DNA from 4 places in the Parabacteroides sp. AF17-3 genome. Region 1 is predicted to be linked to each of the others. Evidence: riboswitches for the same ligand, from Rfam matches in the RefSeq annotation. Region 1 holds a riboswitch; each other region holds the start of a gene.

What was found. A riboswitch is a leader RNA that binds a small molecule or an ion and turns the genes downstream of it on or off. The one in region 1 is predicted to bind cobalamin.
Region 2: another riboswitch for cobalamin. It lies ahead of DWW91_RS16005 (sirohydrochlorin cobaltochelatase); the one in region 1 lies ahead of DWW91_RS13290 (cysteine-rich CWC family protein).
Region 3: another riboswitch for cobalamin. It lies ahead of DWW91_RS16855 (TonB-dependent receptor); the one in region 1 lies ahead of DWW91_RS13290 (cysteine-rich CWC family protein).
Region 4: another riboswitch for cobalamin. It lies ahead of DWW91_RS16055 (ABC transporter substrate-binding protein); the one in region 1 lies ahead of DWW91_RS13290 (cysteine-rich CWC family protein).

Annotation. Positions count from the first base shown of each region.
Region 1 is NZ_QTMM01000009.1:46,610-49,772, forward strand. Features, by position in the region: gene DWW91_RS13280 (threonine/serine exporter family protein) at 1-253, opposite strand, end outside; gene DWW91_RS13285 (threonine/serine exporter ThrE family protein) at 250-1,017, opposite strand; cobalamin riboswitch at 1,155-1,352, shown strand; gene DWW91_RS13290 (cysteine-rich CWC family protein) at 1,411-1,626, shown strand; gene accC (acetyl-CoA carboxylase biotin carboxylase subunit) at 1,628-3,142, shown strand.
Region 2 is NZ_QTMM01000011.1:220,074-223,236, reverse strand. Features, by position in the region: gene cobJ (precorrin-3B C(17)-methyltransferase) at 1-6, opposite strand, end outside; gene DWW91_RS16010 (helix-turn-helix domain-containing protein) at 401-1,243, opposite strand; partial or broken gene DWW91_RS16005 (sirohydrochlorin cobaltochelatase) at 1,569-1,928, opposite strand; cobalamin riboswitch at 2,051-2,247, opposite strand; gene aspT (aspartate-alanine antiporter) at 2,388-3,163, shown strand, end outside.
Region 3 is NZ_QTMM01000012.1:195,150-198,312, reverse strand. Features, by position in the region: gene DWW91_RS16860 (O-acetylhomoserine aminocarboxypropyltransferase/cysteine synthase family protein) at 1-1,279, opposite strand, end outside; cobalamin riboswitch at 1,399-1,602, shown strand; gene DWW91_RS16855 (TonB-dependent receptor) at 1,733-3,163, shown strand, end outside.
Region 4 is NZ_QTMM01000011.1:231,935-235,097, forward strand. Features, by position in the region: gene DWW91_RS16050 (iron ABC transporter permease) at 1-458, opposite strand, end outside; gene DWW91_RS16055 (ABC transporter substrate-binding protein) at 468-1,628, opposite strand; cobalamin riboswitch at 1,676-1,886, opposite strand; gene cobI (precorrin-2 C(20)-methyltransferase) at 1,953-2,651, shown strand; gene DWW91_RS16065 (hypothetical protein) at 2,686-3,138, opposite strand.

The sequences.
Region 1 (3,163 bases):
GCACTGTCATCGGGCAGTAAATCCTGCCTCCCAGCCACAAACTACCGAATCCGATCACCAATGCCCCGAACAGGGAGGCGGTGGCGATATCCACACCAAAGAAAGTCATCAGGCAGAATCGGCAGGCATGGCCTACGGCAGCCAGCAAGGCAATGTAAGGAAACGCCCGCATAGGTGGGTCGGAAATCGCACCGAAACCAATACCTGCAATGGCTGCAAAAAGTCCGTCTAAAAGAATATCCAATACTATCATATCAAATTATTTTTTACCATCATTAATGTGAAAGAAAGCCCGATCGCGATACAGATAATCAGCATCAGTGCATTGACCAGCCGGGCAAAACCGGTCAGTATATACCCTTCGACAATATCGATGACCCCATTGATCAGCGGTACGCCCGGTATCAGGAACAGGACGCTCGTTGCCAGTGCAATGTCCGAGGTCGTGTCGAATATCAACGCTGTAGAGGCACAAAGCGATGCAATAAAGGCCGATACCACGAAGATTATGTAATGATTGAATTTCCGTATCTGCATCTGTTGTTTCAGGAAAAAACCGGTGATAGTCGCAGAAAAGACAATCCCCATCGAAGTAATATCTCCCCCGAACAGGCGGCAGAAAGAGGCATTGGCAAAACCTACCAGTATCAGAACGAAAAGCGGATCGATGTGCGGGCTGGCGATAATCTCCTCATATTTATCTTTTAATTCTTCCAGCGACAAATGTTTGTCATACGTTTCCCAACTCAGAGCGCTCAGTTTGGCGTTCTTCTCGAAACTTATCGGAAGGGCGGGGATATCGATCACCTCGCTGTATGTTTCTTTCGTATCATTGTCGGAGATCGTCAGAATAATATTTTTCTGAAAAATGCTGATTTTAACATCAGCGCCATATGCTTCTCCTATTCGTTTGGAACTCCGGACTACCCGGGATGTGTGTACCCCGCATCCCATCATATGGGCGGAGTACTCTGCGATGAATTTGGCTACGGGTAGCAAAGATTCATTTCTACTCATGTCGTACTTTTTATATATGAACCGGATTCTATTCCGGAATGTTTCTTTTTGCTGGCTGAAAAACGGGCGATAAACCTAAACCGGGGCGCAAAAGTATAAAAAACTTATTTTATATCATTGTTTTGTCTTTTATTTTTGTAGTTTTGCACCGAAATGGTTCTGTATTTTTGATTCTGGAAATACAGATTAAAAGGGAATCGGGTGTAAATCCCGGACAGTCCCGCTGCTGTGAAGCTCTAATAACATTCTGAAAACAACTTATGCCACTGACATGTGTCGGGAAGGCTTCAGGATGGGAGTCAGTCAGAAGACCTGCCGTTCGTTAAAGGCTCATATCCTCGTGGGTTAGGATACGGGTTCGAAATGATTGTTTATTCTAAATTTATCAGATTTATGGAGAAAGATTGTCCGCGTTGTGGGGACTCTTTTGTTTGTCGGGTAGATGATATATCCGCCTGTCATTGTGTGCCTGTGAAATTGGATGAACTCCAGCTTGCTTATGTGAAGGTCCATTATCCGGGATGTTTGTGCAACTCCTGTTTGAATGAGATCAAGAAATATTTCTATGCCTGTGAGGTGAATCCCCGTTATAAACATTTAAAGCATTGATATGATACGGAAGATATTAATTGCAAACCGTGGCGAGATCGCCGTACGTGTGATGCATTCCTGCCGGGAGATGGGAATACAGTCTGTGGCTGTTTTTTCGGAAGCCGACCGGGCAGCACGACATGTACTTTATGCTGATGAGGCCTGCCTGATAGGGCCTGCTGCATCAAAAGATAGTTATCTGGATATTGAAAAGATTATCCAAGCGGCAAAAATTCATAAAGCCGATGCCATTCATCCCGGTTATGGTTTCCTTTCGGAAAATGCAGCTTTTGCCCGCAGATGTAAAGAGGAAAATATTATTTTTATTGGCCCGGCTGCTGAGACGATGGAGGCGATGGGCGATAAGATATCAGCCCGTAAGCGGATGATCGAGGCTGGTGTGCCGGTTGTTCCGGGAACGCAACAACCGTTGCTGGATGCTGCCGAAGCCGTTCGGATATGTAAGGAAATCGGTTTCCCCGTTATGCTGAAAGCCTCTATGGGAGGCGGAGGAAAAGGGATGCGACTGATCTATAAAGAAGAAGATGTGGTGGAGGCTTATCATTCTGCCCGTTCGGAATCGTTATCGTCTTTTGGTGACGACACAGTTTATCTGGAGAAATTCGTAGAGGAACCTCATCATATCGAATTTCAGGTATTGGGTGACAATCACGGGAATGTAATCCATCTTTGCGAACGTGAATGTTCCGTTCAACGCCGTAATCAGAAAATCGTGGAGGAAAGTCCGTCTCCGTTCATCACTCCCGAGTTAAGAAAAAATATGGGTGAAAAGGCTGTTGCTGCGGCAAAAGCTGTCAACTATTCCGGTGCTGGTACCATTGAGTTTTTGGTGGACAAACATCGGAATTTTTATTTTCTGGAAATGAATACGCGTCTCCAGGTGGAGCATCCGATTACCGAGGAAGTTTTAGGCGTCGATCTGGTAAAAGAACAGATTCGGGTGGCTAACAACGAACCACTCCATATCCGCCAGGAGGAGATCGTCCAGCGCGGACATGCCATTGAATGCCGTATCTGTGCAGAAGATACAGAAGCCGGTTTTATGCCTTCTCCCGGTGTCATTAAACAATTGACAGAGCCGAACGGCATCGGTGTCCGTGTAGACAGTTATGTGTATGAAGGATATGAAATACCGGTTTATTACGACCCGATGATCGGAAAACTGATCGTTTGGGCGACAACGCGCCAATATGCGATCGAACGCATGCGGCGGGTATTGCATGAGTATAAGATTACCGGGTTGAGAACGAATATCGGTTACTTACGTCGGATTATGGATACATCCGACTTTGTGCAGGGAAAGTATGATACTTCTTTTATTGAAAAAAATGCCGGACAATTGCAACATCCCGTAGAAGAGGGTGGAACAGAGACTGAAAATATAGCTATGATCGCTGCCTATATAGATTATCTGGTCAATCTGGAGGAAAACAGATCCGGTCAGGCTTCCGACAATCGTCCGATCAGCCGCTGGCGTGAATTCGGATTACAAAAAGGAGTCCTGCGTATTTAATAATCGGCACATTAGCACTAT
Region 2 (3,163 bases), on a different contig from region 1:
GCTCATTTATAGCTTTGAGTTATTGATTCTGATACATTCGGTTGTAATCATGCAGACACAAAGATAATCTATTTATTTCGTACCGGTAGACTTTTGACGGTTTTGTTCTTAAAAATACGTTTCCGGGCTTTGCGTTTGAGTTGCAGGTATTGCAGCCAGGAAAATACTCGTAGTAACACAACAAGTAAAATAACACCTGACAGAATATAACAGACTAAGGGAGTTGACATTCTCCCCTCAACAAAAGTATTATCCCCACCCTTACCAAGGGATAATAACACATACAATTTGGTCATCATAATTTAATAAGAATCTGTATTTTAACAATACAAAGGTAGCCTATGCTGCAGAAGGGGAATATATATAAAATCACATATAAAATATATAATCTGATATTCTTTCAGCTGTTTAGTTTCTTCTTTAATTCTTCGGGGGTAAGTCCGAATTGTGTTTTACAGAACTTATAGAAATGAGAATGTGAACTGAAATCGAAATCGTCGATTATACTTTTGAAATCTTCACCTTCCGTTGTCAGGCATTTTAAAATCCGTTTCGCCTTTTCATTCAGTAACCACTGGTAGGCAGGAATACCGAAGTTTTCTTTGAATTTGACCCGGAAGGAGTTTATCCCATATCCCATCAGATTGGCCAGTTCTTTGACATTCTTTACTTTCATATAATTTTCCGCTACCTGTTTTTCGAACTCAGACGGGTGATTGGCCAGCAGATAGAAAAAATGACCTAAATCTTTACTGGGGTAGACTGTTTTGAGAAGATAGAACAGTTCCTCTCTTTTGGCAAGATATAAGTTGTAATTCAAATAATTATTCTCCAGATACTGGATGAGAAGTTTTAAAAAGCTGTAGAGAGGTTCGATTATCTTTAGTTCTATCCATTCAAACGAGGATTCGGGTAACAGGTCATATTGAGCCCGGAAACGAAATAACTCATCGATAGTCAGACTATCGAAGGTGAACGCAAGAATTTGCGAACATGGAGTAATTTCATAGGTGTATTTTTCATGCCCTTTAAGAAAGAGCATATGCGGTTCGCCAATGGACTTCGTTTGAGTATGTGGAGAATATATTTTTACTGATCCGTCCAGTATGAAGAAAATCATATTATTATATAGGTAAGATTCAGTTAAATCTATTCCTTCGGGCTTTATGAGAAGATCAAAGCCTGCATGTAATGACTGACTGTTAGGTATTTCAGAAGGCGCGTTATTAATCGTACTTTTCATGTTTTTGTTTGGATTTAGTTGTTGTTTTACACTCCATGTGAATGTATATGCAAAAAAAATACAATGTTCCAGTTTGTTATGTATACAAAATATCATTTTATGTATATATTTTGATATAAATAAAAATGCAAGTAAAGATGGTAAATAATTAGTTGATAATAGATAAAATGTCTATTGTTATTGCTCCTTTAATAATGTAAAAGTTCTGGTTGTGTAAATTAGAATTTCAAGAATGTATTGATATAAAAAACCGGCCTTTCCCCGTATGAGGAAAGAGGCCGGTTTTCATTTGTGACTCTGTGACGGATAATGGGCGTTTGGTCCGTCAGTCTTTTCCAGCAGCGTATTGCTTCTTTTTATCCATGATATCGACCATTTTGTGTTTGGCCGCAAAACGGGCATGTTCGATGAAGATGTCCTGTATGTCGGGATTCTGTCCCAGACCTTCCATCAGGACGGATACTTCGTAACCGTTGTCTCCCAGCTCCTTTTTCCAGTCGCCTGCTATATCATTGTTGACATGGTCGCCGGCAACGAACATGAAAGGCATGAGCATGACTTTCTTTACACCGCTGGCTTTGAGCTTGGCAAGCATCGTATCGAAAGTGGGATAACCTTCGATCGTTCCGACATGGAAGTTATCATAGCCTTTTGCTTTCAGCATATAATCGGTCACTGTCTTCTGCAACATACCGTGTGCAAAAGACATACTCATTGAACAACCTACAAGAAAGGCTGTCAGCAGACATTTCTTTTTCATTGAAAGAGATTTGTTTTATGTTCATAATAGCCCTCCTGGCCCCGGGAGAACGGATTTGTCTGTCTGGCAGGTTTCCTGACTTGCCCGGAAAACGACCTTCCCATCCTTGTCACGGACAGTGGTGTAAGCATGTTTTCCTTTTATAGCGGGCTTCACAGTAGCGGGCACTGTTCCGGATTCTCACCGGATTCCCTTTTATACGACAACCGGAGGCTGGCGTATCACCAAAGCGGGACAAAGATAGAAATTTATTTAAAATAAGGGAGCTTTTATAATCTCTTAATTGAATCTCCCGCAACAACTTTCTCATGGATTGTGTTCCATTTACCACAATAAAATCGGACATGGAATATGTCTTACTATTAACGTCAAATAATTGTATATATGGAGTGGTTTGCTGATTTGCTCAAACACTATCCGGAACTGGCTATCTTTCTGACACTGGCTTTCGGTTTCTGGATAGGTAAATTTAAGATAGGTAAATTTTCCTTGGGAACAGTTACCAGCGTATTGCTGGTCGGTGTATTAATTGGACAGTTGCATATCGATATTGGGGCACCCATTAAATCCGTATTCTTTCTTCTGTTCCTTTTTGCCGTGGGATATAGTGTTGGTCCGCAGTTCTTTCGCGGGCTAAAAAAGGAGGGACTTCCGCAGATGCTTTTTGCCGTACTGATGTGTTTGTTCTCTCTGTTTGTTCCCTTTTTGCTTGCCAAGCTGATGGGATACAATGCCGGAGAAGCGGCTGGATTGCTGGCTGGTTCGCAGACGATCTCTGCGGTGCTGGGAGTAGCGGAAGATACGATCAACCAGAGCGGGTTGAGTGCGGCAGACAAAACATCCATGATTAATGTGATGCCTGTAGCTTATGCTGTCTGTTATATTTTCGGTACGGCCGGTTCTGCCTGGCTGATGAGCGATGTGGCTCCCCGTTTGCTGGGCGGACTGCCTTCGGTAAAGAAGGCTTGTAAAGAGCTGGAAGCAAAGATGGGTACCGACGATGAGAGCGAGCAACCCGGTTTTATGCCGGCAGCACGTCCCATCACTTTCCGCGCTTATAAGATCAGTAATGACTGGTTCGGGGCAGGCAAGACCGTACAGGAGCTGGAAGATTATCTGGAAGGGCAGGGCCGTCGTCTGTTTGTAGAACGCGTACGAAT
Region 3 (3,163 bases), on a different contig from region 1:
ACTGATTTAAAGCCTGCTCGATATCCGCTATGATATCATCCGCACTTTCGATGCCGACAGAGAAACGGATCAGGTCCGGAGCGATACCGGCTTCCTTCAATTGTTCGTCGGTCAACTGGCGATGCGTATGGCTTGCCGGATGAAGCACACAAGTACGGGCATCGGCCACATGAGTAACGATAGCAGCCAGCTTCAAACTGTCCATAAACTTGATAGCTACCTCGCGTCCGCCTTTCAGTCCGAATGACAGGACACCGCATGAACCGTTCGGAAGATATTTCTTTGTCAGTTCGTAATATTTATTTCCTTCCAGATCCGGATAGTTTACCCAGGCTACCTTGTCGCAATTCTGAAGCCATTTAGCTACGGCCAGTGCATTTTTACAATGCTGCGGCATACGCAGATGCAATGTTTCCAGTCCCAGGTTCAGCAGGAAAGCATTTTGCGGAGACTGGATAGAACCCAGGTCACGCATCAACTGGCTGGTAGCCTTGGTGATATATGCCAGTTTCCCGAATGTCTTTGTGTAAGTCAGGCCATGATAGGAGTCATCCGGCTGGCAGAGGCCCGGGTATTTGTCTGCATGCGCTTCCCAATCGAAGTTACCGCTGTCGACGATACAACCTCCGACGGCAGTCGCATGTCCGTCCATATATTTGGTCGTAGAATGCGTAACGATATCGGCACCCCATTCGAATGGGCGGCAGTTGATCGGTGTGGCAAATGTATTGTCGACGATCAATGGAACGCCATGTTTGTGAGCGATACGGGCAAACTTTTCAATATCCAGTACCATCACTCCCGGGTTGGAGATCGTTTCGCCGAACAATAACTTCGTATTCGGGCGGAACGCTTTGCTGATTTCTTCTTCACTGGCATCCTGGTCGATGAATGTACATTCGATGCCCAGCTTTTTCAGGGTAACGGACAGCAGATTGTATGTCCCGCCATAAATACCGGTTGCGCTTACGATATGGTCGCCGGCTTCGCAGATATTGAAACAGGCAAAGAAGTTGGCAGCCTGTCCCGATGAAGTCAGCATTGCTGCCACACCACCTTCCAAAGCGGCGATCTTGGATGCTACGGCATCGTTGGTCGGGTTTTGCAGACGGGTATAGAAATAACCACTCTCTTCCAGATCGAACAGTTTCGCCATTTGTTCGCTGGTCTCATACTTGAAGGTAGTACTCTGATAGATAGGCAGAACGCGAGGTTCTCCTTTTTTAGGTTGCCAGCCACCCTGCACACACAAAGTTGCCGGCTTGAATGAATTGCTCATATTATTAAATGTTTGCTATGTAATTATATTCTGCTGACAAAAGTAAAGAATAGTTCGTTCCATTAATACAAATCTACGATCATTTATAAAAAATAGGGTACTGTTTAAAAATAATCTTTACCTTTGTCCTCGGTTTTGGTGTCACAAATCCAGTTCTACGGAAAAGTGATGAAAAGGGAATCAGGTGAAAATCCTGAACAGACCCGCTGCTGTAAGCTCCGCCAAAGTCGTTGAACACAACTCAATCCACTGTTCGCAATGAATGGGAAGGACGTTCAATGATGGAGTAAGTCAGAAGACCTGCCAGAATCAGTAGTTTTAAGCTTTCGAGGAATAAGGCTGAAAAACATGTAAGTAAGGACTTGACTGTATTTGGTAGGGAGTTCCGACTGTTCATGTGGTCCATTCTGTTTTATCGAAAGCCTGTCGTTAATATATAATGTTTTTGATGGGATGAGAGGTTTCATACATGTATTTTTGTTGTTTATTTGTTTGTTCCCTGTAAGTCTTGCGGCGCAAGACAGGGTTACGCTGTCCGGAGAGGTGAGGGGAGAAGATGGTGCTCCGCTTCCTATGGTTACTGTTGCCATCGAAAATACGACGGCAGGGACATATACCGACGACCGGGGGCGCTATTCACTAAGTCTGAAACCCGGAAAGCATACTCTTATAATTACCTTGTTGGGTTATAATACAATAAAAACAATTCTCGATATCCGTAGAAACAAAACGCTCGATTTCGTTATGGAAGAAAATTCCGTAACCCTGAACACTGTTGAGGTGTATGGCAAATCGAAAACACAGAAGGTCAAGGAAGGTGCCCTGACCGTCAATGCGTTGGATATAAAACCACAGATCAGTTCCTTGAAGAACCTGAACGAAATGGTTAACCGGACAGCTGGCATCAAGATCAGGGAAGAAGGAGGGGTAGGTTCCGATTTTGACCTCTCCATTAACGGGCTGTCGGGTAATTCGGTGAGATATTTTATTGACGGTATGCCGCTGGATGCAAAAGGTAGCGGTATTTCACTGGCCAATTTGCCTGTAAATATTATTGACCGGGTCGAGATATATAAAGGAGTAGTTCCTGCCAGCCTGGGGGCCGATGCTTTGGGAGGAGCTATCAACATCATCACCAATCAAGACAAGAAAAATTATCTCGATGCCTCTTACGGCATCGGCTCGTTTCACACGCATCGGGCTGATCTGAATGGTCAGTTCGTAGAGCCGAAGACTGGATTGATCATGAAACCGACTGTCGGTGTCAATTACTCGAAAAATGATTATATGATGAAAGGTGTCGAGGTCTGGGATGCAGATAGCCGTAACTATATTGAAGTCAACCGCAAACGGTTCCATGATGATTATTTTTCCTTGCTGGGGCAACTTGAAGCCGGCTTTGTCGATAAGTCCTGGGCAGATGCTTTCTTTGTTTCCGGCTCTTATTCCAAAGTAGATAAGGAGTTGCAGACCGGTTCTATCCAGACTAAGGTCATCGGAGATGCAGAGCGTCGCGGCAGTGCTTGGAATATTTCAGCCCGTTATCAGAAGCGTTTTGATAAGATCAATACCAGTGCATCGTTATCCCATACCTGGGATCGCTCGCTGACTGTTGATACTGCCTATCGTATTTATAACTGGGACGGCGGTTTTACCCCGTCGTCCCGTAATGAGATCAACGGTCGCGGACGATCCATGCGTCATTATGACCGGCCTCTGACAATTTTCCGCGGAGGTGTTGATTATACTATCAACCGCCATCATTCCTTCAGCCTGAACTATTTACTCAACCGTACCGGAAACAATCGCCGCGACGATATTGATGAAACATTTGAACCGACCAATGATGTTTTAACCAAACATATCCTCGGGTTGACCTACAAC
Region 4 (3,163 bases), on a different contig from region 1:
CCTTTTACCTTCTGCGAAACATAAACGATCAGTGCCATGACAGACAAGGAACCGACTATGGCCGCAATGGATAAGGCAATCTCCCCCATAAAGCCCAGCTTACTCAACGCCACGCCTCCCAGACTTCCGCTCAGTAAAACAACGAAGGCAACTCCCATACTTGCACCGGAACTGATACCCAATACAGAGGGGCCGGCCAACGGATTGCGGAATACGGTTTGCATCTGAAGCCCGCTGATCGCTAATCCGGCTCCGGCGACTAATGCCGTTAAGGCTTGCGGAAAGCGTGATTTCCAGATAATATTCTGCCAGGTGACCGGTTCGTCGCCATTGCCGCAGATGATATTCCAAACCGAATGGAAGGGTATAGAAACAGAGCCCAACACCAGATTCAGAAACAACAACACGACGATCGAGACAAAGATCACAAACATCAGGAAAGTGTTAGAATACTTCATCGTACCCATTTATTTAAGTAAATCATAATAGACAGGCGTATGATCCGGCAGTAGATTCGGATGGAAGATATGCAATAAATCGCCCAGCACCACTTCCGGCTCGGTCGGCATGCTTTCGTAAAAAGGTTTTTCCCTCATGTTGCAATAGATCACTCCTTTTTCCTTGAAGGCACGGAAGTCTGCATAACGGGGATCCTGATCTTTCAGTGATTTATAAGTATATATTCCCGGATAGCTGTTTACGATACGCCAGTAGTCGGCTTCGTCGGCCTGGTTATAGACGGTCTCGAAGTCGAGCGTCACACCGCCGGAGCGATCGTCGTCTTTCAAAAAGTAATCAGCGCCGGCATCTTTGAAAAGTTGTGCAAGGAAGCTCTTTCCTCCTACTGCATACCAGTTACCACCATGTATTTCGCCACTGAACACGACAGGACGTTTCTGCACTTTACCTTCGGCTGTCAGCTCTTTCAGCTCGTTGTAGCGGTTCTCTATAGCCGAGAATTTTTCATTGGCTTCCTGCTCTATCCCGAGTAACAAACCGACGAACTTGATCCATTCAGCCTGCCCCAGCGGTGTCATTTCTTTATATCCCAGATGAGGAATCAGAGGGATACCGATATCTTTCATTGTTTCATAGCCGCCACGCTTAAAAGGTGAGATCAGAATCAGGTCGGGATTGATACTCATGATCACCTCATTATCGAAGTTGCCTTCGATCCCGATCTTTGCCGTCTTTCCTTCCTTCAGCTGATTATTGATAGTCTTATTAAACAGATGACGCGTACTCGTAATGCCGACAACCTTATCCTCCGCTCCCAACTTAATGAAATTGGATAATTGCAGGGAAGTCATACAGATAGCACTACGTACAGGTGTTTCGATAACCGTATAATCCGCATGAATCCCTTCCGGCTTCGTCCCCCGGGGAACCAAAGCATACAGGAAATGCGTACTTTCTTCATTCTGCGGATCATGTATATCCACCAGCATATAATCATCTTTATAGGTCAGTTGAAAACCTTCGGCATGCTTTGGTGTCACCTGAACCCGGCTATCCGTCATAGTCGTTTGTTGTGAAGAAACATTCTTTTTCTCCTGTTGATTTCCTTTCGATGCACACGACGTAACCAATAGTGCAACCAGGCAACAACCTGCTAAATACTTGTTCATATTCATATTATTTTTATCCGACACAAACCGTCCGAACCCACGAGGACAATCGCTATGTGAAAAATGGCAGGTCTTCTGACTTACTTCCATCCCGAAAGCCTTCCCGGCGAGGCTGTCTCTCCGCCAGTGGCAAAAGGTGTTATCGGGATGTTACTGAAGTTTTACAGCAGCGTGGACTGTCCGGGATTTCCACCCGGTTCCCTTTTAATCTGTCTCCATGAACAGGAGTTTTACAGAACCTATTTCGATCGCAAAAGTAATAAGAAGTTTGCAACTTTGCACTATTTTCAGCACATTTGCACCCCAAATAAAAACAAGAATAAAATGACTTACCCGATCAGTTTCGTATCATTAGGTCCCGGCGAACCGGAACTTATCACAGTGAAAGGTCTCCGACAACTTCAGAAAGCAGATATTATCTACTGCCCCGCCACCCGTAACAGGCAAGGTGAAATCCTCTCACGTGCCGCCGATATCGTACGTGCACTGGAAATAAACGAAACTGCCATCCGCTGCTTTATGCTTCCCATGAGCAAAGACCGCACGGAAGCCTGGAAAGCCTACGACGCCCTCTACAACGAAGCCGCCGCAAACTATGCGGAAGGCAGACAGATCGTTATCGTAGCCGAAGGCGATGCCGGCTTCTATTCTTCCATCCAGTATATATATGACAAGTTTATAGAGACGGGAATCGACGTTCAGCGTATTGCCGGAATCCCCGCCTTCATCGCTGCCGGAGCATTGGCCGGCTTGCACATTGTCAAACAGGAAGAACAGATCATTGTTATCCCCGGCACTCCTTCCGCAGAAGAATTGTCAGAAAAGATAAATGCCGGATACGTGATCGTCATTATGAAACTGTCGCAATGTGTGGAAGCCGTACATGCATGTATTCGCAAGCATCCGCAGACACAATTCCATTATTTTGAAAATGTAGGGACGGATAAAGAATACTACACCTCCGACCGGCAAATCATCGCAGAGAAATCTTTCCCCTATTTCTCACTGATGATCATACAATAAAAAAATTACTATCCCAATTATTGTATCGCAAAAACTATACGGATTCTATGATACCGTTCAGACGGTTCATATGGTAGCGGAGCGACTGGACAGATTCCCAGTTCTGATGCCCCGACTTGCACAACTCACGTGCACTCACTAATACTCCTGAAATGTGACTGCTGATCTCTTCAATCTTTTTATTCGTTTCATTATAAAGAGTTTCAGTCTCTTCCGGTGAATAGATAGAAGCAGATTGTGCCAACGATTCAAGTAACTTCATCTGATAGACTCCGGCCCTGGGGATCAAGTTGCTGATGGCATAATGATGAAGATCCTGGATTTCCTTCTGCTTGGTGGTATCCCAACCGACATTATTCATACTCTCCGAAGAACCCATCTTCGAAAACATTCGAATACCCAAACAATCTGCAATTGTTTTAACCCATGATCCTGTCTCTGTTTCTCTTGAAACGACGCCTGTCAAACTAAATCTCATTGTTGCCATAATCAAATCTCCTTAATTACATAAA